2 regions of the Microbacterium sp. OR21 genome follow, and region 1 is predicted to be linked to the other one. Evidence: predicted binding sites of a transcription regulator. Region 1 holds the regulator's gene; the other holds the start of a gene.
The links. Region 1 encodes HspR, which represses chaperone genes until heat shock. Its sites were predicted from a motif close to AAGTTGAGTCNNNNNGACTCAACTT; they were not measured.
Positions count from the first base shown of each region.

Region 2: V2S04_RS03295 (ATP-dependent Clp protease ATP-binding subunit) is a predicted target of HspR. The motif match lies at 5,313-5,337, and genes of this name have one in related genera.

Region 1 is NZ_JAZEXJ010000001.1:307,519-323,399, forward strand. It holds gene dnaK (molecular chaperone DnaK) at 1-1,235, shown strand, start outside; gene V2S04_RS01470 (nucleotide exchange factor GrpE) at 1,238-1,876, shown strand; gene V2S04_RS01475 (DnaJ C-terminal domain-containing protein) at 1,890-2,873, shown strand; gene V2S04_RS01480 (heat shock protein transcriptional repressor HspR) at 2,876-3,337, shown strand; gene V2S04_RS01485 (hypothetical protein) at 3,370-4,308, opposite strand; gene V2S04_RS01490 (SDR family NAD(P)-dependent oxidoreductase) at 4,325-5,140, opposite strand; gene V2S04_RS01495 (ABC transporter substrate-binding protein) at 5,146-6,873, opposite strand; gene V2S04_RS01500 (class II histone deacetylase) at 6,902-8,023, opposite strand; gene V2S04_RS01505 (ABC transporter permease) at 8,033-9,097, opposite strand; gene V2S04_RS01510 (ATP-binding cassette domain-containing protein) at 9,094-10,641, opposite strand; gene V2S04_RS01515 (sugar ABC transporter substrate-binding protein) at 10,622-11,596, opposite strand; gene V2S04_RS01520 (polysaccharide deacetylase family protein) at 11,838-12,677, shown strand; gene V2S04_RS01525 (C45 family autoproteolytic acyltransferase/hydolase) at 12,674-13,798, shown strand; gene V2S04_RS01530 (SDR family NAD(P)-dependent oxidoreductase) at 13,795-14,544, shown strand; gene mgtE (magnesium transporter) at 14,554-15,881, opposite strand, start outside.
Region 2 is NZ_JAZEXJ010000001.1:678,527-694,407, forward strand. It holds gene V2S04_RS03255 (ATP-dependent DNA ligase) at 1-85, shown strand, start outside; gene V2S04_RS03260 (hypothetical protein) at 350-652, opposite strand; gene V2S04_RS03265 (SDR family oxidoreductase) at 859-1,743, shown strand; gene V2S04_RS03270 (hypothetical protein) at 1,740-2,054, shown strand; gene V2S04_RS03275 (NAD(P)H-dependent flavin oxidoreductase) at 2,088-3,128, shown strand; gene purU (formyltetrahydrofolate deformylase) at 3,144-3,995, opposite strand; gene V2S04_RS03285 (glutaminase) at 4,071-4,532, shown strand; gene V2S04_RS03290 (glutamine amidotransferase-related protein) at 4,535-5,251, opposite strand; gene V2S04_RS03295 (ATP-dependent Clp protease ATP-binding subunit) at 5,352-7,901, shown strand; gene V2S04_RS03300 (LysR substrate-binding domain-containing protein) at 7,945-8,685, opposite strand; gene V2S04_RS03305 (helix-turn-helix transcriptional regulator) at 8,710-9,402, opposite strand; gene V2S04_RS03310 (transferase) at 9,554-9,961, opposite strand; gene V2S04_RS03315 (DNA-formamidopyrimidine glycosylase family protein) at 10,042-10,815, opposite strand; gene V2S04_RS03320 (EI24 domain-containing protein) at 10,808-11,563, opposite strand; gene V2S04_RS03325 (ATP-dependent helicase) at 11,576-15,881, opposite strand, start outside.

The DNA of each region.
Region 1 (15,881 bases):
ACCAGCGCGTCGTGGACTACCTGATCAAGCAGTTCAAGGAGACCACCGGCGTCGACGTCGCGGGCGACAAGATCGCCCTGCAGCGCCTCAAGGAGGCCGCCGAGCAGGCCAAGAAGGAGCTCTCCTCGTCGACGAGCACCTCGATCAACCTGCCGTACCTGTCGCTGACCGACTCCGGTCCGGTCTCGCTGAGCGAGACCCTGACCCGCGCGAAGTTCGAGGACCTCACCAAGGACCTCCTCGACCGCACCAAGAAGCCCTTCGAGGACGTCATCCGCGAGGCGAACATCAAGGTGGCCGACATCGACCACATCGTGCTGGTCGGCGGTTCGACCCGCATGCCCGCCGTCGCCGACCTCGTCAAGCGCGAGACCGGCAAGGACGCCAACAAGGGCGTGAACCCGGACGAGGTCGTCGCCGTCGGCGCCGCCCTGCAGGCCGGCGTCCTCAAGGGCGAGCGCAAGGACGTCCTCCTCATCGACGTCACCCCGCTGAGCCTCGGCATCGAGACCAAGGGCGGCATGATGACCAAGCTCATCGACCGCAATACCGCGATCCCGACCAAGCGCAGCGAGACCTTCACCACCGCCGACGACAACCAGCCGTCGGTCGCGATCCAGGTCTTCCAGGGTGAGCGCGAGTTCACCCGCGACAACAAGCCGCTCGGCACCTTCGAGCTGACGGGCATCGCCCCGGCCCCCCGTGGGATCCCGCAGATCGAGGTCACCTTCGACATCGACGCCAACGGCATCGTGCACGTGTCCGCCAAGGACAAGGGCACCGGCAAGGAGCAGTCGATGACCATCACCGGCGGCTCGTCGCTGTCGAAGGAGGACATCGACCGCATGGTGCGCGAGGCCGAGGAACACGCCTCCGAGGACAAGAAGCGCCGCGAGGCGGCCGAGGTGCGCAACCAGGCCGAGACCCTCTCGTACTCGATCGAGAAGCTCATCAAGGAGAACGAGGACAAGCTCCCCGAGGACGTCAAGACCTCGGTGCAGGGCGACGTCGACGCTCTCAAGACGGCTCTCGCCGGGGATGACGACGAGGCGGTCAAGACCGCGTTCGACAAGCTGAACGAGTCGCAGACGAAGCTGGGCGAGGCGATCTACGCCCAGTCCCAGGCGGATGCCGCAGCCGGCGCCCCGGATGGTGACGAGGCTCCGGCCGACGCCGCTTCCGACGAGGACGTGGTCGACGCCGAGGTCGTGGACGACGAGGACGAGAAGAAGTAATCATGACGGACAAGAACTTCGACGAGAACGAGGTTCCGGAGGGGTCGGATGCTCAGGCATCCGGCCCCGCGCCGCAGAACCAGGACGTTCCTGACAACCCCGACTCCGCCGACGCCGCCGCGGCCGAGGGCTCGGACGACGACCTCACGGTCGACGACATCCTGAACGCCGACCAGATCGACGAGGCGGCCAGCGAGGACGGCTCCGACGCGGGCATCATCGACGCGGAGCACGCGCTGCTCACCGACCTCAAGCGGCTGACCGCCGAGTACGCCAACTACCGTCGGCGCACCGAGGAGCAGCGACACGTCGAGATCGCGCGCGCCAAAGGCGAGGCCGCGAAGGGCCTGCTGCCCGTGCTCGACGACCTCGACCGCGCGCAGCAGCACGGCGACCTCGCCGAGGGCTCGGCGTTCGCGGTGATCGCCGACAAGGTGCGCGCCGTGGTCGACCGCCTGGGCGTGGTCGCCTACGGTGCGCCGGGCGACGAGTTCGACCCGCAGCAGCACGAGGCGATCTTCCAGCAGCCGACCCCCGGTGCCACCTCCTCCACGATCCTCGAGGTCGTCGAGGTGGGCTACCGTCTCGGCGAAGTCGAACTGCGTCCGGCCAAGGTGGTCGTCGCCGTTCCGGCCGAGTAGGAGCAGGTGATCGATGGCTAGCCAGGACTGGTTCGACAAGGACTTCTACAAGACGCTGGGCGTCTCGAAGGACGTCTCCGATGCCGATCTCAAGAAGACGTATCGCAAGCTCGCCCGCAAGTATCACCCCGACTCCAACCAGGGTGATGCGGCGGCCGAGGCGAAGTTCAAGGAGATCAGCGAGGCGTACAGCGTGCTCAGCGACGCCGAGCAGCGTCGCGAGTACGACGAGATCCGCGCCATGGGGTCGGGTGCGCGCTTCACGGCGCCCGGCGCCGGCGGTGCAGGCGGCTTCGAAGACGTCTTCAGCCGGTTCGGGCAGGGCGGTCGGGGCGGTCAGCCCGACTTCGACGACATCTTCTCGATGTTCTCGCAGGGCGGCGGGTCGTTCGGCTCCGGCCGCTTCGGCCAGCCTGCCGGCGGGTACCGCGGATTCGGCGGCCCGCAGAAGGGCGCCGATCTGACCGCCACCACCACCCTCGACTTCGTCACGGCGGTGCAGGGCGACACGATCACCCTGCAGGCCGGCGACGGCAAGCCGTTCAAGGTGAAGGTGCCCGCGGGCGTGAAGGACGGGCAGAAGATCCGTCTGCGCGGCCGCGGGCGCCCGTCGCCGGACGGAGGCGAGCCGGGTGACATCGTCGTGCAGGTGAAGGTGCGCCCGCATCCGGTCTTCACCCGCGATGGACTGAATCTGCGACTCACGGTGCCGGTGACGTTCACCGAGGCGACGCTCGGTGCGACCATCGAGGTGCCCACACTCGGCGGCGACGTGGTCAAGCTCCGCGTCGCTCCAGGCACCCCGTCCGGGCGCGTGCTGCGCGTCAAGGGGCGCGGCGTGAAGAGCTCGAAGGGCACCGGCGACCTGCTCGCCGAGCTCCAGGTCGTGGTGCCCTCGCACCTCGACAACGCCGCCAGGGAGGCGCTCGAGCGCTTCCAGGAGCTCGGCTCCAAGGAGAACCCGCGGGCAGAGCTGATGGCCAAGGCGAAGGCCTGACCATGGATGTCGATTCGCCCGTCTTCGCGATCGCGGTCGCCGCGGAGCTGGCCGGGATGCACCCTCAGACCCTGCGGCAGTACGACCGCATCGGCCTGGTGGTGCCCGGTCGCACCCGCGGCGGCTCGCGGCGCTACTCGATGCGCGACATCGAGCAGCTCCGCGAGGTCGCCCAGCTCTCGAGCGAGGGGATGAGCCTGCCGGCCATCGCCCGCCTGCTCGATCTGGAGGACGAGGTGCGGATGCTGCGCCGCCGCGTCACCGAGCTGGAGGGCTCGCTGCGTGCCGAGCGCGAGAACCGTCCCGGCGTGCGCGTGTTCGCCGCCGGGGCATCCGGCCAGGTGTTCACCGTGGGAACCACGCGCCGCATCCGCCGCTCCACCGAGGTGGTGCTGTGGCGGCCGCGGGCGGCATCGGGCGAAGCGGGCGAAGACGACACCGCGTCGCCCGAGCGCGCCGGCTGAGTCCGTCGTCCTCGGGGTGAGGGGCAGCTCGGTCACGCCGGGTCGGGATCGAGATCCGCGGATGGGTCTTCGCGATGGGCCGATGCGCTGTGAGGGGCGGATCGCCGAACGCGGGAGAACGAGCCGTCGACGATCAGGCTGACCACCCACGCGAGACCCACAGCCGCGGGAATGAACGCGGTCGCCCGGTCGTCCAGGATGCCAACGATTCCGAAGGCGGCCAGTGCGATGATGCCGGCGGCCGAGATCGCGAGCCACGCCCTGGGGTGCCGGGAGCGGAAGGTCGAGGGTGCGGGCTTCGCGTCGGTTACCGTCTGCCGCCAGTCCGCATCGGCCAGCGCCTGGTTCACACCTGCGCTGAGCATCTCACGCGCCGTGCGCGGCTCGATCCGCTCGAGCTGCTCCGTGCCTGGGGCATCCGACAGCACGCGGAGCCACTCGCGCGGCATGTCGAGGATGCTCATCAGCTCATCCAGGACCTCGGGACGCGGCGTCCGGCGAAATAGCGCACGCAGCTCGGGCGCTCGCGACCGCGCGACGCGGAAGCGCGCGATCCACGGCGCCGTATCGTTCTCTGGCGCGGTCATCTCGTTGAGTCTGGCCGCCAGAGTCGAACCGTCAGCGGTCTGACCGGGCTTACTGGGATCCACCAGTATCCACCGTGTGCTCCACGTGGCGATCGTGGCGCGTCCGCGTCGCATGAATGCCGCCGCGGATTCCTCGCCGGCCCGCCACACCGCGATGCCGTCCTTCGTGGCCCAGACACCGAGCTCGAATGCCTCGCCGATGAGCTGCGGATCAGCGGGCGTGATCGCGCGGCCGAGCGCGCCCGCGTCCGCGGCCTCGAAGGCCATTCCGAAGTGCGCGCCGACCAGCGCCAGTACGTCGGGATCCTCCCGGGTCGTCCACGCGATCGCCGTGACCGCTTGCACCGCCCAGTAGGAGGGAGCGGTGGACGATGACGGCTGCATTCACACAGCGAAGAACCTAGGCGAAACTGACTCCGCCATTCACCGCGATCCGGACTCCGGTCACGTACGCGCTGTCCGTGGAGGCGAGCCAGCTCACCGCGCCGGCGATGTCCTCCGCCGTGCCGTGACGGCGTAGCGGGACCTGCGCGCGCAGCTGGGTGAAGCGCTCCTCGACCGCGATCCCCAGGCGGCTCGCCTGCAACGCGACTTCGGCACGGTGCATCTCGGTGAGGATGTAGCCCGGTGCGATGGAATTGCAGGTGATGCCGGCCGGCCCCAGCTCGATGGCGAGGATGCGGGTGAGCGCGTGGATCGCCCCCTTGCTCAGCGTGTAGTCGGTGCCGCCCTCCGCCGGGTCGTCGGCGAACAGCGAGCCGATGTTCACGATGCGGGCGCGCTCCGAGCGCTGCAGGTGAGGAAGCGCGAGCTGCACGAAGGCGGCGACCGAGACGGTGTTGATCTCGAGCGTCGTGCGCAGGTGGGCGAGATCCAGAGACCCGATCCGCTCGCCGAACCCGCCGATGCCCGCGTTGTTGACCAGGACGTCGACGACCCCGTGCGCCGCGGCGACCGCCTCGATCAGTCGCGCACGGTCGGCGGCATCCGTCACGTCGCCAACGACGACCGTGGCGCGACCCGCCGCTTCGGCCGCTGCGAAGCGCGTCTTCAGCGCCGCGTCCCTGTCGAACACACCCACGGCGAAGCCGTCGGCCAGCAGCCGCTCGGCGATCGCCAGCCCGATTCCGGCTGCGGCGCCGGTGACGACGGCCACCGGGCGCGACGCGTCAAGCCCCTCGTCGGATGAGTCGCTTCTCCGTCCGTCCGTGCGCATCGCCGTCACCACGGCAGGCGGCAGTTCTTCATCGAGCCGAACAGGTCGGGGCTGAGTACCACCGACCGACCGGCGTGGATCTGCGAGGTCAGGAGCGGCAGCCCGAGCGTCGGGTCGTTGGTCTCTTCGGGATAGCTGAGGGGCGTCTGCGTATGCCCGCCGAAGAAGTAGGTGCCGTTGAGACCGCGGTACATGGTGCTGCGGAGGACCTTCGCCGCCTCCTCGGGGTCGAGCTCGCCGGCCTGCCGCCAGCTCCACGCCAGCAGCTGCACCTGATCGAAGGCGGCGCTCGCCTGCGCGGGGCCGGGCTCGGTGCCGTAGCGCAGGGCGTAGTCGCGGCGGAAGCGCTGAGACATCGCCGACTCGGTCAGGGTCGTCGACGAACTCCAGATCACCCCGTCGGCATGCGCGCCGAGCTCCTGCAGGAAGCCCGGCTGCGAGGCGGTGTACACGTGATAGGTCAGCCCGGTGTATCCCGTGCGCACGAGCTCGCGCTGCAGGGCGATCACCTCGTCGAGTGAGAAGTGCGAGACGAGCAGCAGCGAGATGCCGGCGGCGATGATGCCGGCCACCTCCTGCTGCCAGTCGACGCTCTCGACCGGCACGCGACGGCGCAGCCGCGCATCCCAGCCGTGCGCCTCGGCGGCGGCGAGCACGCCTTCGTCGGCGACCGTGGCGCTCGGCACGTCCATCTCGACGACGCCCAGCACCCGATCGACTCTCTCCATCGCCCGCTCGGCGCTGAGATCGCGCAGGAACCGAGTGAACGCGAGCGAGTACGTGTGCTCCGACGGGCAGGTCTGGAACACGATGCCGTACCGGAAGGGATCATCGGTGACCAGCTGCGCATGCTTCTGATAAGTGTCCAGGTGCAGGAAGGGGCGGCCGAAGTCGGCCGCCATGTCGAGGAGGAACCTGTTCTCGGCGCTGACATAGCTGCAGGCGATCGCGTCGACTCCGGCATCGACGAGCTGCCCCATCGCCTTGCGGACCGTGTGCGCATCACTGAGATCGGCGCTCGCGGTCACGCTCTGCAGCTGACGGCCGAGCACGCCGCCCGCGGCGTTGATCGTTTGGACGGCCAGGTCCACGCCGCACAGGTGCTCCACGGCGTCGCCGAGCGAGTACCCCTGCAGCCCGGCGATCGTTCCGATCCGGATGGGGCGTGTCGCCGAGGACTGGGCCGGAACCCCGACGACGATCGGGTCGGTGCCGTGGTCGAGCGACTCCGCAAGCGCTTCGATGGCGATGGCCCCGACCGCGACGAGATCCTGCACGCTGCCCTGGATGGGCAGCGCGATGAGCGATCCGTCGACCGCGATCGCCGCCAGGCCCGCGCGATTCCGGATGCCGAGCTTGCGCATGATCCGTTCGACCTGGGTCGACACCGTGCGCGGGCTCGTGCCGAAGCGGTCGGCGATCTGCTGATTGCCCAGGCCCGCCGCGATGAGCGTGATGATCTGGATCTCGCGCTTCGTGATGCCGCTGGGGAACTCGGCGGCCGAGATGCTGACCACTGCACGCTCGGCGCCCCTCGCGCCGACCCGGGTGCGCTCGAGCGAGACCGACTGCCAGCGCGAGCCCTTCACGAAGTAGAACTGCAGCGCTCGCCGGTTCATCAGCAGGAAGGCGCGCGAGTACGCGATCAGCTTTCCGGGCGGACGCTCTCCGCGCAGCACTCTGACGTCGCCGGAGTACTCCACGACGAACTCGTGCTCGGTCCCCGCCTGCATCCGACCTCCTTCCGATCCCGTGATGCGGCTACGCGGGGACCGGAGCCGGCACGCGCTCCACAAGCGCTGCGGCGGCCTCGATGGCCTCGCGCTGCCACGGCTGGATCGCCAGCTGCGGATACGAGCGCATGAAGACGAGATACGGGTCCTCGACGCCCGACGGAATACCGCTCAGCTCTTCGAGCACCGCCATGCCGCAGAACGGCACGTACTCGGCAGAGTACCCGCCCTCATGGGAGAACACGATCCGTCCAGCGGTGAGGCGTTCGGCGGCCCGGACCATCTCGCGGGAGAGCGCGCGGAAGCCTTCGCTCGTGACCACCATGCGCCCCAGCGGGTCGGTCGCGGACGCATCCATGCCGCTTCCGACGATGATGAAGTCGGGACGGAACCGATCGAGCGCGGGGATCACGACCTGCCGGAGCGCGGTCAGGTATCCCTCATCGCCAGTGCCTGCAGGCAGGGGTATGTTGATCGAGGTGCCCTCGGCGCCGGGCCCGCCGTTCTCGCTGCGGAAGCCCGAATCGACCGGGTAGAGCTGCTCCTGGTGCAGGGAGATCGTGAGCACAGACGGGTCGTCCCAGAAGGCGGCCTGGGTTCCGTTGCCGTGGTGCACGTCCCAGTCGACGATCGCGATGCGCTCGACACCGAATTCGCTCTGGGCGACCCGGGCGGCGATCGATGTGTTGGCGAAGATGCAGTATCCGCGCCCCCGATCCGGTTCGGCATGGTGGCCTGCGGGCCGCACGAGCGCGTACGCGTTGTCGACCTCGCCCGAGAGCACGGCGCGCACGGCACGGACCGCGGCGCCCGCTGCGAGGCGTGCGATGGGCACGCCTCGCGGGCCGAACACCGCCGATTCGCCGGCATCGCCCCCGGTCGCGTTCAGCGCCTCGACGCGATCCAGGTACTCCTGCGTGTGCACGCGCAGGATCTCGTCGTCGGTCGCGGTCGACGGGCGCAGCGCGATGAGCTGCTCGTCGTACCCGCTCGCCTGCACGAGCGAGGCGAAGCGCCCCTTCGTGGCGGGATGATCGAACGACTGCCCCGGCTGCACATGCCCGCCGGGGGCAAAGAAGCCGGAGCCGTTGCCGGTGTTGTGCCAGTTGAACGACTCGTGCCAGATCCAGCCGGTTCTCTTCACGCTCACTTCTGCCTCCTACGCTCGTGTCGGTTCGGGTCGGTTCAGCTCGGATGCCCCGTTGTCGGCCTCGGCATCGAGAGACGCGAGCGCCTGGCGGCCTCGGCGTGCCCAGGCGCGCTTGACGATCTTCTGGATGGATTCGTCCAGCGACACGGCCAGCACCAGGGTCAGGCCGACGATGACAGTCTGCAGGAACGGCGAGGCCTGCATGAACACGAGACCGTTGCGGAGCACGCCGTAGAACAGCAGGCCGGCGATCACTCCGCTGAAGCGACCGGCGCCGCCCGCGAACGCGATGCCGCCCAGCAGCACGACCGTCAGCGCGTTCATCTCCATGCTCACACCCAGCGCGGGGCTGATCGACTGCATCTTCGCGCCCAGCATGATGCCGGCGACGGCCGAGAGCAAGCCGATCGCGACGTACAGGCCGAAGCGGGTGCGCACGACATCGAGGCCCATCATGTGGGCGGCCCGCGGGTTGCCGCCGATGGCGTAGATCGCGCGTCCGACGCGATGGCGCGACAGCAGGTACCACCCGAGCAGGGCGACGACGAGGAGCAGGAGGAGGCGGAACGGCACCGGGCCGATCGCCAGCGAGCCGAGTGTGCGGAAGGCCTCGGGCAGGTCCGCCCGCGGGATGGTTCGTCCGCCGCTGAGCAGCATCGCGAGCCCGCCCCAGACGCTGAGGAACCCGAGGGTGATCACGATCGGGTTGAAGCCGAGATACGCCACGAGCACGCCGTTGATCGCGCCGGCGATGAGACCGAAGCCGAGTCCGGCGAGCAGTCCTATCGGCATGGAGCCCGTCTGTGCCATGGTGAGGCCGGCGATGACGGCAGATGCGGAGGCGATCGAGCCGACGGACAGGTCGACGACGCCCGCGATCAGCAGCATCGCGAGGGGAATGGCGATGAGTCCGAGTTCTGCGACCTGCTGCAGGATGTTGAGCCCGTTGTTCACGGACAGGAAGTTCCGGTTGACGGAGGAGAAGAACACGATGAGCAGGATCAGGGCGATGAACACGCCGTTCTTGGCGAGCTCGGCCTTCAGGTCCCATCGCTTCGGGGTGAGTCGCTTCATGAGGCCGTGCCTTTCGCTTGTCTCTCGGCGAGGCCCAGCAGCGAGGCGAGAAGAGCGCCGCTGAAGTCCTCACCGCGTTCGATCGTGGTGAAGTGGGTGTCTGCGATCACGACCGCACGATCGCAGAGGAGGTCGATCTCATCGGATTCGGATGAGGCGACGAGAACCGTCGTGCCCTGCTGGGCGATGGCGTGCACTGCGCGCGCGATGTCCTTGCGGGCGCCCACGTCGACCCCCTGGGTAGGCTGGGCGAGCAGCAGCAGTCGCGGGCGGCGCACAGACGCCCAGCGGGCGATGAGGTGCTTCTGGCGATTGCCTCCGCTGAACTCGTCGATCGGCGCGGTGCCGCCCGGTCCGACCACCTGGAAGTCCGCTCGCGCGGCCGCGTACTCGGCCTCGCCGGTGCGCCCGCCGATCCAGGCGCCTCGACCGCGCATCCGGGAGTACCACGGGAGGAACACGCTGTCGATCGCCCGCTGGCCGGTGATGAGGCCGTCGCGCTCGCGGTCTCCGGGTACGAGATGCACGCCGCGGGCCACCGCCGCGGACGGCGAGGCCACCGCGATCTCGGTGCCGTCGAGGGTGAAACGGTAGCGCCCGTGCAGGCCGAACAGGCTCTCGAGGATCTCGAACTGGCGACCGGCTGCCATGCCGAACAGGCCGAGCACCTCGCCCTCGCCGACCGTCACCCCGGTGAAGGTGCCGCTCAGTTCGAGCGTCGTCCTCGCCGGCGACGAGTTCCGCCGGGCCGTGCCGGCATCGTCGGCGAGCTCCGGTGCGAGCGCTCGGGCCAGTGCCGCGCCGTCGTAGAGGGCGGCCCGGCCGTCCTCCTGCACCCGGCCCGCGCGCAGGATGACGATGCGCTCGCAGACGTCGAGGATGTCGGGCAGCCGGTGCGAGACGTAGATGACCGCTACGCCGTCGGCCGCCAGCTGCCGGATCAGGGCATGCAGAGCGTCGGTCTCGGCCCGGCCGAGGGCCGCCGTCGGTTCGTCGAGCAGCAGCACGCGCATGTCGCCGCGGACGATGCCGCGGGCGAGATCCACGAGCTGGCGCTCACCCAGGCCGAGAGCGGCGACCGCCTCATGCAGGTCGAGATCCGCTCCCACGCGCGCGAGCGCCGCCCTGGCCTGGGCCTCGCCGCGACCCCGCTCGATGAGGTGCTCCTGGCCGAGGAAGATGTTGTCGAGCACCGACAGGTTGTGCGCGAGGGCGGGCTCCTGGTGGATCACGGCGATCCCGCAGTCGGCCATCTCGCGCGGCGTGGGTCGTGGGCCCACCTCTTCGCCTGCGACCCGGATGCTGCCGGCGGTGGCGCGCAGCGCCCCCGAGACGACGTTGAACAGCGTCGACTTGCCGGCGCCGTTGTGGCCGAGGAGCCCGACGATCTCGCCCGGTGCGAAGGCGAGACTGACGTCGTGCAGTGCGCGGGTGGCGCCGAAGTCGACGCCGACGCGTTCGAGCTCGAGCGGCGGAGCGGGCGGTGACATCCGCTCGGCGAGAGCCACCCGCCCGCCGTCGGGGCTACTGGACGATGTAATCATCGGCGTTCTCCGGGGTGACCCTGATGGACTCGACGGTGATCGTCTCGAGCTTCTCGCCCTCGGCCGCGCCGAAGACGAGGTCGAGGATGTGATCCGACAGCATCTTCGCCGGCAGGATGTAGCCCAGGCGCCAGATGGAGTCCTTCTCCTTGATGATGCCGAGCGATTCGTTGGTCGCGTCGAGCGCCCCCAGCAGGTAGGAGTCGTCGTCCGGCGCGACACCCGAGTCGAGCAGGGCGCGGTAGGCGCCGATCATTGAGTCGGATCCGACTGAGAGCCACACCTTCGTGTCCGGGTTGGCGGCGAGCTGGCTGTTGGCGCCGTCCATGCCGTCCTGAATCGTCAGCGCCGAGGACTCTGCGATCTCGACGTTCGCTCCGGCCTTCTTCAGTCCGTCCTTCACGCCGTTCGAACGGTCGATTCCGAGGTCGTTTTCGTAGTAGCTGAACAGGAAGACGGGCACCTTCTCGTCGCCGTACTTGTCGACGATCCACTTGCCGGCCTCTTCGCCGAGGGTCAGCCCGTCCTTGTAGTTGTCGATCAGCAGCGACGCCTCCGTGCCGTCCCACTCGGTCGAGTAGCCGAGCACGGGGATGCCGGCAGCAGTCGCCTGATCGGTGACGGCCTGAACCGAGTCGACCTGCACGGGGTTGCCGAACAGTGCCTTCAGATCGCCGCGCTGCACCCAGGACTCCCAGCTCTGCACCTGGTTCTGGATGTTCCACTGCGGGTCGTCCGAGAGCATCTCGTAGCCCGCGTCCTCGATCTTCGGCTTCATGTAGTCGAGCATGTCGACCCAGATCTGGATGTCGAGCCCGGGGAAGCTCACCGCGATGGCTCCCTTGTCGGCATCCGCACTGCCCGTATCTCCGGCGGACGCACTGCATCCCGTGAGCAGCGTGCCGAGGCTGAGTGCGCTGAGAAGCGCGACACCGATGAGACGTGTGTTCTTCATGATTGTCCTCCATGACTGCCCGCTCGACGTTGATGGGCAGGCTCACGTTACCGACGGTCAGAAGGGGCTGTCGTGCGTAGAACTACGTATAAAGAGCTCGAACCTGCGAAATCCGGCGTTCGCATGGAATACGGGAAAATACGCATGTGCTCTGATCTGTCCGCATCCAATAATCGAGAGGTCCGGGGGGTCGACACCCGCGCCGGCAGATGATGATCGCGGATGCAGGAGGAGACTGCCGATGACGTACTTCGCCTGGCCGGAGGGGCACCGCTACGGCGCGACCGTGAGCTTCGACTTCGACGCCGAGTCGGTGTGGATCGGAGAGGATCCGCGCAACGCGGAGCGTCCCGGGGTTCTCTCGCAGGGGGCATACGGCCCCCGACGCGGGGTCCCCGAGCTGCTGCGAACGCTCGAGCGCCATGACATCCGCGCGACGTTCTACATCTGCGGCACCGATGCCGAGCGGCACCCGCGCAGCGTGCGCTCGATCGTCGAGGCCGGTCACGAGATCGCGCATCACGGGTACACCCACACCAACCCGACCGAGCTCTCCAGCGCCGAGCAGCGGGTGGAGATCGAACGGGGCCTGGCCGTGCTGCGCGAGTTCGGCGAGGTGACGGGCTACCGTTCGCCGTCGTGGGAGCTGACGGCCGTCACCCGCGAGCTGCTGCGGGAGCACGGCTTCACCTACGCATCCAATCGGCTCGACGACATCTTCCCGTACCTCGATGCGGACGGCATGGCGGAACTGCCCGTCTCGTGGATTCTCGACGATGCACCGCATTTCTGGTTCGCCAACGACACGTGGAACAAGACGATCCGCTCGACACGAGAGGTGCTCGATGTCTGGCTGCCCGAGATCGACGGCATCGCTGCGCGCGGCGCACATGTCATGCTGACGATGCATCCCATGCTCATCGGCAGGCCGTCCAGGCTCGACATGCTCGACACCGTGCTCGCGCACCTGCGTGACACCGGCGCCTGGTTCGGAACGTCGCAGCAGGTCGCCGAGCTCGTGCGATCGGGTGCGCTGACCGAGGATGGGCCGGAGCTGACCGAAGGAGCACGAGTGCGATGACAGCAGCATCCGGGTATCCGCGCATCCGCGTCTCGGGCGATCCCTACGAGCGCGGCCTGCAGTACGGCACGCTGGCGCGCCGGCAGGTGCGCAACGGACGCGACGGCTACGAGCGCAACTTCGCCGGCAACGGCATCGACTGGGCGGGCGCATGCGCTCTCGCCGAGAGGTACGCCGGTCCGATCCGCCGGCACTTCCCCCAGATCTGGCGCGAGCTCGAAGGCATCGCCGCAGGTTCCGGCCTCGACGTCGCCGACGTGCTCGCGATGAACTGCCGCACCGAGATCATGTGGGAGCGGGCCAACCGCGCCGCGAGCGAAGCCGGAATCAGGGGCGAGTGCACGTCGTTCGGCCTCGCACCCGACCGCACCGCGATCGGGCGCACGCTGATCGGGCAGAACTGGGACTGGCTGGTGCACTCCTTCGACAGCGTCGTCGTGCTCGAAGTCGAGCGCGAAGACGAGCCGAACTACGTCACGATCGTCGAAGCGGGTCTGCTCGCCAAGTTCTCGCTGAACGCGCACGGTCTCGCGGTCGGCGTGAACACTCTCGCGACCACCGCCGACATCGATACGCGCGGCATCCCGTTCCATGTGCTCCTGCGCGCGCTCGTCGACTGCCGCACCACGTACGACGCGGTCGAACTGCTCGCAGGCGTCCCGCGCGCGGCGTCGGGGAACTTCCTCGTCGGCACCCCCGACGGCGCGATCCTCGACATCGAGTGCGAGCCGGGCTGCGTCGAGGGCGTGCACGTGCTGCCCGCCTTCGGTGGACAGGTCGCGCACGCGAATCACTTCCTCAGCCGCACCGTCGCATCCGACCTGGCCCTGACGCAGCTGTCGGACTCGTATGTGCGTCAGCAGCGCATGACCGATCTGCTCGCCGCTCGGGCGGAGCACACGCAGGACTCCCTGCACGCCATCCTCACCGACCACGTCGGATCACCGGGATCGATCTGCTGCCACCCGGACTCGCGAACCCCCGAGGCGAAGCAGTGGGCGAGCATCTGCTCGATCGTGATCGACCCGGCGGAACGCGAGGTCTGGCTGTGTGAAGGCATCCCCTGCCGCACCGAACGGCGACGCATCAGCTGCGCCGAACTGCTGAGCGGCGAGCGGTGACCGGTCGGGTCATCGCGGTCACAGGCGGCGGATCGGGCATCGGCGCCGCCGTCGTGCGCCTGCTCCTCGACCGCGGCGATGCCGTCATCGACCTCGACCTCGCCCACCCGAGCGAAGAGACCCTCGCGGAGGGCGCCCCGGGGGCAGAGCGCGTGCACCGTGCGCGCTGCGACGTGTCCGACGTCGAATCGCTCGCCGCCGCGCTCGACGCGGGCATCGCGCGGTTCGAGGGCAGGTTCGACGGTCTCGTGCACTGCGCCGGCATCTACCTGAAATCGCCGACCGAGGATGTCGACCTGCGCACCTGGAACCGCGTGCTCGACATCAACCTCGGCGGCTCCTTCGCGGCGGCATCCCTCGCCGGCAACCGGCTGATCGCCGCGGGCCGCCCGGGTAGCATCGTGCTTGTCAGCTCGACCGCGGCCTTCCTCGGTGACCGCGCGGAGCCCAGCGCCGGCTATGCGGCGAGCAAGGGCGGCGTGGTCTCGCTCGGGCGGCAGCTCGCCGTCGAGTGGGGGCATCGCGGCATCCGCACCAACGTCGTCGTGCCGGGGGTCATCGAAACGCCCATGACGACGGTCATCGAGCATCCCGAGGCCTTCGCGCAGGTGCTCGCGAGCATTCCGCTGGGGCGTCTCGGTTCGGCCGATGAGGTGGCGCAGGTATGCGTGTTCCTGGGCTCCCCCGAAGCCGGCTTCGTCAACGGAGCGGTCGTGCCCGTCGACGGAGGGCAGCTCGTCAGCTGACCCGAACGCTCAGATCCCCAGCACGGCTCGCGCGATGAGGAAGTAGATGATCAGGCCCGTCGCGTCGACGAAGGTCGTGATGAACGGGTTCGAGAACACCGCCGGGTCGACCCTGATGGCGCGGGCGGCCAGCGGCATGATGCCGCCGATCGTCGCGGCCACGGTGCACACCGCCAGCAGCGTCAGCCCGATCACCAGCCCGATGTGCCAGTCGTACACGAGTCCGGCGATGCCGAAGCCCAGCATCCCGAGCAGCATCCCGAGACTGAACCCGACCCGGATCTCGCGCGAGAGCACCTTGCGCACATCGCGCGGGGCGACCTCGCCGAGCGCCAGCGAGCGGGTCACCGTCGTCGCCGCCTGATTGCCTGTGTTGCCGCCGGTGCCGATCAGCAGCGGCACGAACAGCGCGAGCACCGTCATCTGCGCGAGCGTCGCCTCGAAGTGGTCGAGCACCTGCACGGTCAGCGTCGCCCCGACGGCGAGCACGAGCAGCCACACGACCCGCGAGCGCACCAGGCGCGTGATCGGAGTCGACAGGTACGGCCGGCGCAGCGGCTCGACACCGCCCTGGCGGGCGGCATCCTCGCTCTCCTCCTCCTTCAGGATGCGGGCGGCGTCGTCGATCGTGAGGATGCCGACCAGGCGCTCCTCGCTGTCGACGATCGGCAGCGCCAGTAGCCCGAAGTCGGTCATCCGCCGCGCCGAGACCTCGGCATCCTCCGTGACGTCCGCGACGAGCGCGTCGCGCATGAGATCGCCGACACGCACATCGTCGTCGGCCGCGAGCAGGTCGCGCAGGCTCACCACGCCGACCACCCGCCGGCCGGCGTCGGTGACCGGCACCGTGTACACCGTCTCGGCGCTGTCGAGCGCGCCTCGGACCCGCGCGAACGCCTCGCCGACGGTGCTGTCGGAATGCGTGGTCACGAACTCGGGGCTCATCCGGCGACCGATCGACGCCTGCGGGTAGCCGAGCATGCCCGCGGTCAGTCCGCGCTCCTGCCGGGTCAGCCCGCGCAGCAGCTTCGGCGCCACGGATGCCGGCAGCTCGTCGAGCAGCCACACCCGGTCGTCGGGATCCATCTCGGCGAACAGCGCCGCGACCTCGACGTTGCGCAGCGCGCCGACGAGCTCGCCGCGCGCACCGGGCGAGAGCGCTTCGAAGACCTCGAGCGCCCTGCCCTTCGCGAGCAGGCGGTAGACGATCGCGGCATGCTCGATGCTGAGGCGGTCGAACAGCTCGACGACCTCGGGCACGGCGAGCGGGGTGAGCAGCTCGGAGGCGCCGGCGAGATCGCCGGCGCCGATGAGCTCGGAGACGGCGTCAGCCGACT
Region 2 (15,881 bases), 370 kb from region 1:
TCTCGCCTACACCGCGAACACGCCCTCGGGCCTGCACATGGTGCCCGAGCCGCCGGACGACCCGAACGCCGGCCTCGAGGGCTGATCGCTCGCGGTCAGCACACGGCTGACAGCCCGGTCAACCCCGTTCGCCCGGTCAACCCCGTTCGCCCGGTCGACCGCGCTTCTGCGCGACATCGCGCACGCCGAGCGCATCGGCTTCGACGAGGCGATGCGCTCCGATCACCTCGCGCCGTGGCTGAACTCGCAGGGGGAGTCCGCGCACGCGTGGTCGAGGCTCGGTGCCGCCCTGGCACGCACCCGCTTCCCGATCGGCGTGGTCACCGCGCCCGGGCAGCGCTACCTGACGTCAGCGCTGCTCGTGCACGTCGCCGGAAGGCGCTTCGGTGCGCAGGTCGTCGGGTGCGTCGCCGGAGTGCTGGCGTCCGTCGCCCTCGGCCAGGTCGCCCTGACCGTCCTCGCCGAGTTCCGCCTCGAGCGGGTCGTCGCCCTGGGAGTCGGGCTGCAGGTCGGGCCGGCCCGCGACCGCCGCGTCGGCGGCGGGTACGTCGTGACGGTGCGTGCGCAGGTGCTCGGAGGGGTCGGGGTTCGCGGTGTTCGTGGAATTCTCCGAGGTGGCAGCGTCCGCTGTGCTCATGTACTCGTTGCTCATGGCTTCGTCCTTTCGTCGTGATACCAGCGTGGTCGACCCGACCGCCCGCGGCACGCCCCTTGACAGGGTGCCGCTGGGGTCACCCTCGCGCGTGCGCTCGCCGTGACGAACTGTCAACCCCCTGGTCGGCGGCGTCGCGGCGGGGGAGAGTGGGCACACTGGCACCCGTGCCGGCACTCCCCATCGAAACTGCAGAGAGGCGCACGATGAGCGACACCACCCCAGATCCTCGCCACCAGCACCACGACGACAGCTTCCCGGGTCAGCAGCAGACCCAGCCCGGCCTCACCGGTGAGACCGCACCCGAGCCCGACCACGGAGAGTCGAGCTACCAGGGACACGACAGGCTCGCCGGGCGCCGTGCACTCATCACCGGTGGCGACTCCGGCATCGGCCGGGCCGTCGCGATCGCCTTCGCTCGGGAAGGGGCGGATGTCGCCATCGTGCACATGCCGGAGGAGCAGCAGGATGCCGATGACACCGTGGCTCAGATCACCGACGCGGGCCGACAGGGGCTCAGCATCGCGGGCGATCTGCGCGACGAGCAGTTCGCCGAAGAAGCAGTCACCCGCGCCCGGGAGGCTCTGGGCGGCCTCGACATCCTGGTGCTGAACGCTGCTTATCAGCACGACATCGACGGCTTCGAGAATCTGCAGACCGACGAGATGCGCCGGGTGTTCGACACGAACATCCTCGGCACGCTGTTCACCGCGCGGGCGGCGTATCCGCACCTCGAAGACGGCGCCAGCATCATCGTCACCGCTTCGATTCAGGCCTACCAGCCCTCGCCGGGCCTGATCGACTACGCCATGACGAAGGCGGCCCAGGTCGCTTTCGTCAAGGCACTGGCATCGGAGGCGGGGGAGCGCGGCATCCGCGTCAACGCCGTCGCACCGGGGCCCATCTGGACCCCACTCATCCCGGCCACCGGCTGGGATGACACGAAGGTCGAGCAGTTCGGCAGCGACACTCCGCTGGGCAGGGCCGGTCAGCCGGCCGAGCTCGCCGGAGCGTACGTGTACCTGGCCGCAGCCGAGTCTTCGTACACCTCGGGCACGGTGCTCGCGGTGACAGGAGGTAAGGCGCTGTGACTGTCATGATCGACGACCCCATACCAGCCACCCCGCACGGGGACTGGGAACTCACGCCGCTGGGCAGGGACAGCTGGCGCATCTGCGACCCGGCGCGGCGCCAGGCGGACGCCGACTGCCTGATCGCCTACGTCGACCGCTCGCCGACCGGCGTGCTCGACGTGCTGTGGCTGCGAACGCCCTGCCCGCGCACCACGCGGTTCCGCGGCTTCCGTCAGCTCTTCGAGGCACTCGACCTCGCGGTCGCCAACGCGTCGAACAGGGCGCAGAAGCCCTCGCCGATCCCCGGACGGCCACCGCTCCGCGGATGAAACACGCCCGGATGCGGGGCGTAGCCTCAGAGCATGACTGATCTGCGCGACCTGCTCGGCATCCGGCATCCTGTCGTCCTCGCGCCGTTCGGTGGTCTCTCGTCAGTCGACCTGACCGCCGCGGTGAGCGAGGCGGGCGGGCTCGGCTCGTACGGGCTGTACGGCTACGACGGCTCACGCATCCGCGACACGGCGGCAGCGCTGCGAGCAGCGACCGACGCTCCGTTCGCTCTGAACATCTGGCTGCCGACGGGTGACGAGGTCACACCCGGCGGCGACCACGAGAGGTACGCGGCAGCCCTCTCCGACTTCTTCGACGAAGTGGGCATCGAGCCTCCGGCGCGCCCGGACCGGTATCTGCCGAGCCTGGAGGAACAGCTCGACGCGATCTGGCAGGCGGCGCCGGCCGCGATCAGCGTGGTCTTCGGGGTGCCGTCGGAGGAGCTGGTCGACGAGGCGCACCGCCGCGGCATCCGGGTCATCGGCACCGCGACGACGGTCGCCGAGGCGCGTGCCCTCGAGGCCGGCGGTGTGGACGCCGTCGTCGCCACCGGCATGGAAGCCGCCGGTCACCGAGTGTCGTTCCTGCGCCCCGCGGAGCAGTCGCTGGTCGGGCTCTTCTCTCTGCTGCCGCAGGTGGCGGATGCTGTGCACGTGCCGGTCATCGCCGCCGGCGGCATCGCCGATCGGCGCGGCGTCGCGGCAGCGTTCGCGCTCGGAGCGTCGGGGGTGCAGGTAGGCACGTCGTTCCTCGCCACTGCCGAGTCGGCTGCCAACGACGCGCATCGCACAGCCATCCGCTCGACCGCGGCTGATGAGAGCGTGCTCACCCGTGCGATGAGCGGACGCCTGTCCCGCGGGGCGTCGACTCGTGCGGTCCGCGAGATCGAGGCATCCGGAGCCATCGCCCCGTTCCCCGCGCAGAACTGGCTGACCGGTCGCTTCCGCGCCGTCGCCGGTGAGCGCGGCATGGGCGACCTGCAGTCGCTGTGGCTGGGACAGTCGGCGCCGCTCGCCCGTGGCCGCACCGCGGCGGAGGTGTTCGCCGAGCTGGTGGCGGGGATTCCTGCTTGAGCGCGCCGCTCGTCGTCAGAGGATGACGGTGGAGCGGCCGTGCACGATCACGCGGTCCTCGGCGTGCCACTTCACCGCCCGTGCGAGCACGTAGCGCTCGACGTCGGCGCCGCGCCGCTGCAGCTCGGCGGCCGATTCGGCGTGCGTGACCCGCGTGACGTCCTGCTCGATGATCGGGCCCTCGTCGAGATCGGCGGTCGCGTAATGCGCGGTCGCGCCGATCAGCTTCACCCCGCGGTCCTTCGCCCGCGCGTACGGGTTCGCGCCGATGAACGCCGGCAGGAATGAGTGGTGGATGTTGATCACCGGGGCGCCCAGACGCTCGATGAACTCATCGGTGAGGATCTGCATGTACCGGGCGAGCACGACCAGGTCGACGTTGCCCTGCAGCAGCTCGAGCTGCCGCGCCTCCATCGCGGCCTTGTCGCCGGAGGGGATGTGCATGAACGGCACCCCGAACGAGCGCACCGACTCGGCGAGGTCGGGGTGGTTCGAGATGACCATCGTCACGTCGATGTCGAGCTCACCGCGCTGGGTGCGCCACAGCAGCTCCATCAGGCAGTGATCGTACTTCGACACGAAGATCGCGACGCGCTTGCGCTTCGAGGTGTCGTGCAGCGACCACTCCATGCCGAAGCGGTCGGCGACCTCGGCGATCGACGCCTCGAGCTCGGGCCGCTTCGCGGCGAGGCCGTCGAGGTGGATGACCGTGCGCTGGAAGAACCGGCCGCCCTCCTCGTCGGTGGAGTGCTGGTCGAGGGAGATGATGTTCGCGCCGTGCGACGCCAGCACTCCGGCGACGGCGGCGACGATGCCGGGCTGGTCGTCGCAGGCGATGAGAAGGCGTGCGGTGTCGGTCTGCGGCATGGATGCTCCTGAGCTGGGGTGTCAGTCGATTCTGCCCGCATCCTGGCGGCGGCGCCCAATCGTTACCCTGGTCGGATGGGTGCGACTGAGGATCTGCTGCGTGATGCACGTGCGCGGCTGTCGACCGTGCCGCGCGAGGCGCTCGGCCGCGAGCGCACCTCGCGGTGGCGCGCCGACCGCATCGTGCGGGCAGGTGCCGCCTGGCATCTCGGCGTGCTGCTGCTCACCGACGACGGCGTGCTGTCGACGGCGGAGATCGTTCGCGCTGCCGAAGAGGTGCGTCGCGGGTACACGGCCGAGTCGGCGCGCGCGCGAGCCGAACGGCGGGCGCAGGCGCGGCGGGGAGGCTTCGCGGAGGGCGAGGTGGTGCACGTCGGATGGCAGGAGCTCGACGTCGCGGCGGTGGACGCCGGTGGGGCATCCGGCCCGCTCGCTCTGGTCGACGGGCTGCCGAGCGTGCGCTGGTCGCCGGGCGGTGCGCTCGTGCCGCTGCGCGGCTATCTCGACGAGCGCATCGCGCTCGCGCTCGGCTCCTGAGCTCAGCCGCCGATCAGGCGCGGGAAGCGGGCGAGCAGGTCGTCTCCGTCGACGGATGCCGAGAGCACCGCGCGCTCGGTCGCGTCGTACTCGCGAGGGTCGAAGTATCCGGATGCCCGATACACGGCCATCCGGTCGGCGAAGTCCTGCGGTGAGGCCTCGGGGTGGAACTGCGTGGCGTACAGCCGCTCGCCGGCGCGGTACGCCTGCACGGTGCAGGCCTGGTTCGTGGCGAGCAGCACCGCGCCGGGCGGCGTCTCTGCCGCGGACTCCTTGTGCGCGGTGAACACCGACAGGCTCGGCGCGCTGGGCCCGAACAGCCGATCCTCCGCGCCGGGCTCGGTGAGGTGCACGGCCGTCGCGCTCGCCTGCTCGGGCTGTGCGGTGTGCACCCGCCCGCCCAGCATCCGCGTCACCACGCCGATGCCGTAGCAGGTGAACAGGGCCGTCGCCTGGCCGTCGAGCGCGCGCGCTGCGATGCGCTCGAGGTCGTGCTCGACCGCGCGCTGGTGCTCGCCCTTCTCGGCATCCGTGACGTTGAACGGCGACCCGCCGATCACGAAGCCCTCGTACTGCTCCCACTCCGCCGTCTCGAGCGACGCGTGCAGCAGGTCGATGCGGTCGAGCATGCCCAGCCCGAGTCCGCGCCGGAATGAGCGATGCTCGGCGTCGGCCGCGCTGCGCTCGGGGCGGACGCACACGTACAGCACGGAAGACATGGGCCGAGTCTATTGGGCCGGTTTGACGACGGTCGGGAATATCGATCATCATCGAATGTTGAAGTTGATAGAAGTGCGCTCAACTTTGAGAGGAAAGGTAATGCCCAACGACTTCAATGACGCGGGTCCGGGATCTTTCGACGAGTTCCTGGCCCGTTATCTCGCGGGTGAACGCAACCGGCAGGCCCGTTCGATCGACCTCGCCCGGTTCCTCACCGCGCGCACGCAGCAGATCCTGCAGCGTGCCGGCCGGTTCGCGCTCGAGCGCGGGCAGACCGACCTCGACTCGCTGCACGTGCTGCGGGTGATCGTGGAGGACGACACGGTGGCGCAGGCCATCCGCCACATCGGCGTCGACCCGCAGGTCATCGTGGCGGCCGTCGACGCGGGTCTGCCCGTGCCCGCAGAGCCGGCGGCCCTGAGTGCTGCGACCATCACGCCGAGCGCCAGCCGTGCGCTGTTCCACTCGTACCAGGTGGCTCGCTCGTCGGGCGCGACCTACATCGACCCCGAGCACCTGTTCTTCGCGCTCGTTCTGGGGCAGGACGTGCCGGCCGGTCAGATCCTCGCACGCGCCGGCGTCACCCCGGAGGCCCTCACACAGAGCCTGCGCGAGCCAGTCGCCGCAGGCGTCGACACCGAGGAGGCGCCCGCCGAACAGGCATCCGCCACCCCCATGCTCGACCAATACGGGCTCGACCTCACGGCGCGCGCTCGCGCCGGCGAACTCGATCCCGTGATCGGCCGCGCCGACGAGATCGAGCAGACCATCGAGATCCTCAGCCGCCGCACGAAGAACAACCCTGTGCTGATCGGCGAGGCCGGCGTCGGCAAGACCGCGATCGTCGAGGGACTCGCCCGCGCGATCGTCGAGAACACCGTGCCCGCACAGCTCGCCGACCGCCGGGTGATCGCGCTCGACCTGCCCGCGATGCTCTCGGGCACCCGCTACCGCGGCGACTTCGAAGAGCGACTGACGAAGACGATGGACGAGATCGCCGCGCACAAGGGCGAGATCATCGTCTTCATCGACGAGGTGCACACCGTCGTCGGCGCCGGTGGATCCGGTGACGGCGGCATGGACGCGGGCAACATCCTCAAGCCGCGCCTGGCCCGCGGCGACCTGCACCTCGTCGGCGCCACCACACTCGGCGAGTACCGGCGCATCGAGAAGGATCCTGCGCTCGAGCGCCGCTTCCAGCCCGTGAAGGTGACCGAGCCCTCGATCGACGACGCCGTGCTGATCCTCGAGGGGCTGCTGCCCGCCTATCAGCAGCACCACAGCGTGACCTACACCGGCGACGCCGTGCGTGCTGCGGTGGAGCTCAGCGCGCGCTACCTGCCCGACAGGGTGCTGCCCGATAAGGCGATCGACCTGATCGACCAGGCGGGCGCGCGGCTGAGGCTGCGCCTGGGCGTCGTGCCCGACATCGACAAGCTCTTCGCCGAGCTCGCCGAGCTCGAATCGCGGAAGAACGCGGCGGTGGCCGCGGAGCACTACGAGGAGGCCTCGCGCATCCGCGACGAGATCGCCGCCGTGCAGAGCCGGATCGACGCCGCGGGCACACCTGCGGCGACCACGCCGGCCACCGAGGCCGTCGTCGACGAGTCGCAGATCGCCGCCGTGGTGTCCAGGGCCACCGGGATCCCGGTGAGCCGCCTCACCGAGAGCGAGCGCGAGCGGCTCGGCAACCTCGAGGCTGATCTGCACGCCCGAGTGATCGGCCAGGACGACGCGGTCACCGCGGTGGCCCGAGCCGTGCGACGCAGCCGCACGGGAATGGGCGATGCCCGCAGGCCCGTCGGATCCTTCCTCTTCCTCGGCCCGACCGGTGTGGGCAAGACGGAGCTGGCCAAGGCTCTCGCCGACCGCCTCTTCGATGACGAGAACGCCGTGATCCGCTTCGACATGAGCGAGTTCGGCGAGCGGCACACCGTGTCGCGCCTGCTCGGGGCTCCTCCGGGCTACGTGGGTTACGACGAGGCCGGTCAGCTCACCGAGCGGGTGCGCCGCAACCCCTACTCGATCGTGCTGTTCGACGAGATCGAGAAGGCCCACCCCGACGTGTTCAACCTGCTGCTGCAGGTGCTCGACGACGGACGCCTCACCGACGGGCAGGGGCGCACGGTCGACTTCCGCAACACGGTGATCGTGATGACCTCGAACATCGGCTCGGAGTTCCTGGCCTCGCGCACAGGAGCCCTCGGTTTCGTGGCCTCGCAGGACGCGTCGGCCAACGGCTTCGCCTCGCTCGACGACCTCCGAGCCCGGGTGATGGGCAGGCTGCGTGAGGCGATGCGGCCCGAGTTCCTGAACCGCATCGACGAGATCGTGCTGTTCCAGAAGCTCGGACGCGACGAGCTGGGCCGGATCGTACGGCTCATGCTGCGGGCCACCGCCCAGCGCCTGACGGCTCGCGATGTCTCGCTCGACGTCACCGACGCCGCGGTCGAATGGCTCGGCGAGCACGGGTACGAGCCGGAGTACGGTGCGCGGCCGCTGCGCCGTCTCATCCAGCGAGAGGTCGACGACCGCGTCGCAGACCTGTTCGTGACGGGAGAGCTCGTCGACGGCGGTCGGGTGCGGGTTGACGTCTCAGGCGATGCCCTGGCCGTCACCGCTGAGATGTCTCATCGAGCGGCGGCCTGACCAGCTCACGACGGTGACCTCCGCCCTCTCCGGAGGGCGGAGGTCACCGTGAGGAGTTCGCGGTGCGTCCGCGCACGATGCCGACGAACGTCTCGACGTCGGGAGTCGTCTTCTCACGCGGCCAGGCGAGCGCGACGGTCGACGTGCGTCCGCCGAGCAGCGGCCGGTAGTCGGCGTCCTTGCGCTGGTGCAGCCGAGCGAGCGACATCGGCACGACCAGGATGCCGACGCCCGAGGCCACCGTCGCGACCGCGTCGGCGGTGGTGGCGATGGTCGGGAACTCCGGCGCCCGGGTGGGCAGGTCGAGCGGGCCGAGCACGTCGTCGGCGGGCGTGATCAGCACCTGGTCTGCGAGGTCGTCGGCGGTGAGCCGATCGGTCGCCATGAGGAACGAGTCGGCGGATGCCACGACCACAGGCACCTCGTCGTAGAGCGGGATCACGTGCAGGTCGTCGCGGTCGTCGAGCGGCAGGCGCACGAGCGCCGCGTCGAGTCCGTCGAGGGCCGGGCGCTGGCCGGCGACCGAGATGGGCACGAGCTCGATGTCGACGTGCGGCATCCGCTCCTTCCAGGCATCCACCCACTTGCCCGGTGTGGCACCGGGGATGACCCCGAGACGGAACGTGCGCGGCGTCTCATCGATCGGCGGGGTGGGCGAAGGCTGCGGGGAAGGGCGAGGCGTGCGCTTGGCCGCGGGCTTCTGAGCACCCTTCTGCGCAGCCTTCGTGGTCTTCGCCGGGCGCGGCCTGCCGCCCTTGGGTGCGCGGCGCCGGTCGTTCTTCACCGGTTCAGCGTACCCGTCGCCTCGTCACGGCCGGGGGCGGATCGCCACGCAGCACCGCCCGATGTGCGGTTCGCCGTGCGCGCGCAGGCGCGTGCAGCCGAGCCCCTCGACCACACCGCTGACGAGCGAGAGGTTGGCCGAGCAGATCAGCTCGGTGTGATCGCGGGCGAGGGAGTCGAACGGGCAGTTGGCGAGGATGACCGCCTCGCCGCCCTCGTCGGATTCGCTGTGCGGCTCGTAACCCTGCGCGGTCAGCACCTCGGTCAGGCGCACGGATCCGTTATCGTCGCCGAGCACGTGCGGGGCGGATGCTGCGATCGAGCGTCCCTCTTCGTGCGCCACCTCGGCGAGGGCCTGTCGCAGGGGCAACCCGCCGCCGGCGCGCTCGATCGCCCCCGCGAGCACGTGCCCCACCAGGTCGTAGCGACGCTCGGGGAGCGACACGCTCACCGTCCCGCTCGCACGCCGGTACAGCTTGGAGGGGCGACCGGCGCCGGGCCCCGAGCGACCGCTGAGGCGGCGGAACTCGGTCTCGAGAAGACCGGCCTCGACGAGCTTGTCGAGGTGGAAGCGCGCGATGTGCGCGGGCACGCCGACGGCGGTGGCGGCCGCCTCGCGCGGGACCGCATCGAGCTGGCCGACGACGTGCTCGTAGAGCGCCCGTCGGGTCTCGTCGGCGAGGGCGCCGATGCTCGAGGCTCGTGCGGAGAAGTCCATGATGCCTCTCTGAGGAAGAGCGTCTCGTCGTCAGCGGATGGTGACTCTAATTCCGATAGTAGCCTCTTTTAGAACGCGGCGGCATGCGATCCGAGAGCGCCGCAGACGACGAAGAGCCCGCCTCGAGGGGCGGGCTCTTCGGGTGAGCGGCTCAGGCTGCCAGCCAGAGTCCCTTTCGGTCTGTGATGACCGTGAGGCCAGGGGCGACGCTCTCGTCGTGCCCGATGCGGGTTCCCCGCGCGACCTGCGCTCCTGCGCCGATCTCGGTGCGGACGCCGATCCAGGCGCCTTCCCCGACGGCCGCGCCGGCTCCGATGTGCGCGTGCGCGTCGATCCGCGCGTTCTCGCCGATCACGGCATCCGGTTCCACCCAGGCGCCGCGCGCGATCCGCGCTCCGGCACCCACGCGCGCGCCAGGTTCGACATAGGCGCCGGCTTCGATGAGAGCCTTCGGATGCACCTTCGCGCCGTGCGCGACGAGTCCGCGTCCGTTGACGTGCTTGCGGTATCGCAGCGTCGCGCCCTGGTCGTCCTCGATATCGATGTAGTTCTTGCCCACGTTTCCTCCCGTGTTCCGGAGTCTTCCGGATATATGTACAACCGGGAGGGGGCTTGATTCATTCCCCGTTAGGGATTAGCTCACCGCTGGCAGTTCGGGCACCAGAACGTGATGCGCTCGCGGGTCGGGTCGGCCCCCAGCTCGCCTTTGCGGATGGGCGTGCCGCAGCGTCGGCACGAGCGCCCGGCGCGGCCGTACACCCAGTCGGTGAAACCCCGGCGTGCGTCACCGGTGAAGGTGCGGTCCATCCGGTCGCGGTTGGCGCGGATTGTGCGCACGCCGAGGTCGATCAGGGCGGCGACGTCGACATCCGGCGTGGGGGTCTCGGGCCGGATACCGCGCAGGAACAGCAGCTCAGCCGCGTACTCATTGCCGAACCCGGCGACGTTGCGCTGATCGAGCAGCGCGACATGGATCTCGCGGGTGTCGGCGCTCAGCCGCCGGATCGCCTCGTCACGGTCCCAGTCCTCGGCGAGCGGGTCGGGCCCCAGATGATCGACCAGCTCACCCTCGTTGCGGGTGGGTACGAGCTTGACCTCCGCGATGTCGACGCCCACCGCCTCGTGCTCGGCGGTGCCCACGATCGCGCGCACCTTGAACGCCGGGTGCCGCCACTTGTCACCCGGCCGGTAGATGAACCAGGCGCCGTCCATGCGCAGATGGGAATGCAGGGTGTACTCGCCGATGCGCATCAGCAGGTGCTTGCCCCGAGGCGCGACCTCGTGCACGATCTGCCCGGTGAGGTCGGCGGTCGCCAGACGCGGCACACGCAGATCGAAGCGCGTCACTGGCTGATCGCGCAGGGCGGCATCGAGACGGTGCGCCGCCCGATAGATCGTGTCGCCCTCAGGCATGGGGCACCGCCGGCCTCGAGCGATCGTGCAGCAGATCTCGCGCCAGCACCGTGGCCCCCGCCACCGCTGTCGGCATGATGAACACCGCGCCGAGCGGAACCATGAAGCACAGCTGCGCGGCGGCGCCGAAGCCCAGCAGCCGCGCACGCCGCCCGGCGAACAGGCGGGAGCGCTCGCCGCTGGGGATGTCGCGGGCGTTGAGCGCGCGGCCGGTGAGCTCGCGGGCGAGCAGGCGGCCGGTCAGCAGCACGCCGGTCACGGCGGCGAGCAGCGCCCCGACCAGCGGGATGAATCCGATCACGAGGGCGAGCAGCGCGACGAGCGCGCCGAGGACGATCAGGCGGATGCTCTCGCCGAGCGCCACGAGGAACCCGCCGTCGCCCTCCGGCACGTCGCCGCCGAGGTCGGTCTCGATCGCGCGCCAGATGCGCTGGTAGAACGGGTCGCCGATCAGCAGGGTCAGGGCCGTGAAGGTGACGCTCGCGAGGGCGAGCACGGCGATGGCGGACACCACGCCGAGCGCTGTGCGCAGGGCATCCCGCCAGAACGGATCCCACCCGTCGGCGAACGGCGTCGCCCAGGCGGTTATGCCGCCGAGGTTCAGCAGCAGCGGGATGATCACGGCGGCGAGCAGAGCGAGCGCGATCAGACCCGGCACGAGTCCGAGCATCATGAGTCCGGGTCGGCGCCTCCAGTACCCGAACCCCCGCCCGAGGTATCGGATGCCGGTGAAGAACTCGCTGATCATGCGTGAAGTCAATCAGACCGCCTTGCGCAGAGCGTACCCGCGCGGCGTCGCCACGAACCCGGCCTCCTGCAGTGCAAGAGCGAACGGAGTGCCGTAGACGCCCTCGCCGTTGATCTTCTCGACGGTGAGCGTCTCCAGCCGCCGCGCTCGCGACGTGGCGACGAGGTCGGCGGCCGCAGCGCGCAGCACATCGGCGTCATCGTCGAAGGCGAGCACCGTGCGGCCGCCCCGCTCGAGGTACAGCACGAGCTCGCCGTCGACCAGCACGACCAGACCGCCGGCCTTGCGGCCGGGACGGTGCGAGACGGCTTCGAGACGCGGCCAGGCCAGGGCGGCGCCGTAGGGATTGGCCGGGTCGGTGGCGGCCAGGGTCACGGCCTTGAGCGGGGGCGGGTCGGACAGGCCGGCGAAGGTGCGCAGCCGGTCGACGGTGGTGGACGCCGCGAACTGCGCCGCACCCAGCTTCTCGATCACGTACCCGCGGCGGCAGTGCCCGGCCTCCTCGAACCCGGCGAGCACGCGGTACACCTGCGCGAAGCCGCCCGGCACGCCCTCGGCCTGCACCGCGCCGCGGGTGACGACGCCGTACCGGTCGAGCAGCAGCCCCGCCGTGACGGTCGCGCGCCGTGCGGCATCCGGGTCTGTCTCCGGAAGCACCGCCCAGCGGCCGCCCGCTCCGGCCGTGGACGGCTGAGTCGACGGCCGGGCGAGCGAGATGCCCCGATAGGTGCGCGTGCGCGGGGCGCGGCGTGCGGTCTTGTGCGCTTGCGAACCGCCGGCGATGAGGGCGCGGACGGGCGCGAACGTGTCGTTGGTGATGTGCCCCTGCCAGGCCAGCGACCAGAGCGCCTCGAGCACCGACTGCTGGTTCTCGGCGCCCGTCATCGCCTTGAGCGCGCCGGCGAACGACGCGCCGCTCAACCTCAGCACGTCGAGCACCCTCTCCTCCAGTGATCCCGCGGCGGGCGACTCCTCGGGCACGGGGAGGGTGAAGGGGGCGAGATCGGCCGGGTGCAGCGAGATCCACCCGTCGCGACCCGGCAGCGAGCCGTGCCCCGACCACACGACCTCGCCGGAGGCCGTGAGCTCGTCGAGCAGCGCGGGGGAGTAGTCGCGAACACGGCCGGGCAGCACGAGCGACTCCCAGGCGCTCGCGGGGATCGGCACCCCGGCGAACTGCTCGATCACGCTCAGCACTCCGTCGACGCCCTCCGTCGGCCGGGTGAGGTGCTGCCAGTCGGGCAGGAAGCGCGCGTACGCCTGCGGGCTGACCGGCTCGACGCTGCCGCGGATCGCCGCGAGAGAGCGCATCCGCAGGCGGCGCAGCACCTCGACGTCGCACCACTCCTTCGACCCGTCGACGGCCGCGGTCGCCGCCGGCAGGAAGAAGCCGCTCGTCAGCCGTCCCGCCGACTCCAGACGCTGCAGGGTGTGCCTGGCGACCGCCGCACCGATACCGAAGCGAGCCGCGACGTCCTCGGTCGTGAACGGCCCGTGCGTGCGCGCGTGACGCGAGACGAGATCGCCGAGCGGGTCGGCCACCGGGTCGAGGAACGCGACCGGGATGCCCGTGGGCAGCGCCACACCCAGCGCATCGCGCAGCCGACCGGCATCTTCGATCACGGCGACCCGTGACCGGCCGGCGATGGTGACCGGAATGGCGCGGCGAGCGGCGATCAGCTCGGCGAGGAGGGCGGCGGCATCGTCGGGCGCCGCGGACGACGTCTCGTGCCCGGCACCGTCTCCGGCGGCTGTCGCGACGCCCTCGAGCCTGAGCGCCACATCCTCGGCGTCCAGCGGTCCGAGCATCCGCAGCAGGTCGGCGACACCCTCCACCCCGCGAACGCGGCGCTGCGGGTCGAGGCGCTGGGCCTCTCGTTCGAACTGGGCGATGACGTCGGGGTCGAGCAGCTCGCGCATCTCGACCGTGCCGAGCAGCTCGCCCAGCAGCGCCGGGTCGACCGACAGCGCGGCGGCACGTCGTTCGGCGAGCGGAGAGTCCCCCTCGTACATGAAGGCGCCGACGTAGCCGAACAGCAGGTCGCGGGCGTAGGGCGATGGCTGCGCCGGCTCGGTCTCGACGAGGCGGACGCGGCGCTCGGCGATGTCGGTGATGAGGCGGCGCAGCGAGGGCAGGTCGTAGACGTCCTGCAGCACCTCGCGCAGCGTCTCGAGGATCACCGGGAAGGTCGGGTGCCGCCGCGCGACCTCGAGCAGCTGCGCCGAGCGCTGCCGCTGCTGCCACAGCGGTGTGCGCTTGTTCGGATTCATCCGCGGCATCAGCAGCGCGCGGGCTGCGCACTCGCGGAAGCGCGAGGCGAACAGCGCCGATCCGCCCACCTCAGCGGTGACGATCTGCTCGAGCTCGTCGGGGTCGAAGACGAACAGCTCGGCTCCGGGGGGCTGCGCGTCGGCATCCGGGATCCTCACGATGATGCCGTCGTCGCTCGCCACAGCCGAGCCCTCGACGCCGAGCCGCTCGCGCACCCGCGCGTTCAACGCCAGCGCCCATGGCGCATGAACCTTCATGCCGTACGGGGAATGCAGGATGATCCGCCAGTCGCCGACCTCGTCGCGGCCGCGCTCGACCGTGAGCGTGCGGTCGGTGGGCAGGGTGCCGGTGGCCTCACGCTGCTCGGTGAGGTAGCCCATCAGGTTGTCCCGGGCCCGCTCGTCGAGACCCGCGTCGATGAGACGCTGCTGCGCCTTCGCGGGCTCGGCGGTCGACACCTCGCGCGAGAACCGGCCGAGGGCCTCACCCAGCTCGAACGGGCGGCCGATGCCGTCACCGTGCCAGAACGGCACCTTGCCCGGCTGTCCGTACGCGGGCAGGACGTTCACGCGATCGTGGGTGATTTCGGCGATGCGCCAGCTGGTGGTGCCGAGCGTGAAGACGTCGCCGACCCGGGACTCGTAGACCATCTCCTCGTCGAGTTCGCCGACGCGCGCGCCGGTGGTCTCTCCCGCGACGAAGACGCCGAACAGCCCGCGGTCGGGGATGGTGCCTCCGCTGGTCACGGCGATGCGCTGCGCCCCGGGCCGGCCGGTCAGCGTCCCGGCATCCCGATCCCAGACCACGCGCGGGCGCAGCTCGGCGAACTCGTCCGACGGATACTTGCCGGCCAGCAGATCGAGGGTGGCCTCGTACGCCGAGCGGGGAAGCGTCTGGAAGGGGGCGCTGCGCCGCACGGTCTCGAACCACTCCTCGACCGAGATCGAGTCGAGCGCGCACGCCGCGACGGTCTGCTGCGCGAGGATGTCGAGCGGGTTCCGCGGCACGGCGATCGCCTCGATCTGCCCGGCGAGCATCCGCTCGGTGACGATCGCGGTGTGCAGCACGTCGCCGCGGTGCTTGGGGAAGAGGGATGCCCTGCTGATCTCGCCGACCTGGTGCCCGGCGCGGCCGACGCGCTGCAGGCCGGAGGCCGCCGATGGCGGTGCCTCGACCTGGATGACCATGTCGACCGCGCCCATGTCGATGCCGAGCTCGAGGCTGCTCGTCGCGACGACGCAGCGCAGCGCGCCCGACTTCAGCTCGTCTTCGACGATCGCCCGCTGCTCCTTCGACACCGAGCCGTGGTGGGCCTTGGCGAGCACCGGCTCGGCGCCGGCCGTGGCGCCCGCCTGTGCCATCATCGCCGCCGGCGCTGCCACGGGTTCTGGAACCGGCACCCCGATGCGCTCGGCGTAGATCTCGTTCAGCCGACCGGTGAGCCGCTCGGCGAGGCGGCGGGAGTTGGCGAACACGATGGTCGAGCGGTTCTCGAGCACCTTGTCGACGATCGCCTCCTCGACGTGCGGCCACACCGATCCGGTGATCTCGGTGTACTCGGCCGGCTCGTCGGGCATCGCCGCCGCACCGGGCGGCGGAGGGGGGTTGCGCATGTCGTCGATCGGCACGACCACGCCGAGCTCGAACGTCTTCACCGCGCGCGGCGCGACGATGTCGACCGGCGCGGATCCGCCCAGGAATCGCGCCACCTCATCGATGGGCCGCACGGTCGCCGACAGGCCGATCCGCTGTGCCGGGCCTTCGGCACCACGCGCGGTGCGCAGCGCGTCGAGCCGTTCGAGGCTGACGGCGAGGTGCGCGCCGCGCTTGGTCGCGGCGACCGCGTGCACCTCGTCGATGATCACCGTGTGCACGTTCTGCAGGGTCTCGCCGGCCCGGCTGGTGAGCATGAGGTACAGCGACTCGGGGGTGGTGATGAGGATGTCGGGCGGGTCGCTGACGAGCTTCCGCCGGTCGCTCGAGGTGGTGTCGCCCGAGCGCACGCCGACGGTGATCTCGGGTGCCGCGACGCCGAGGCGCCGCGCC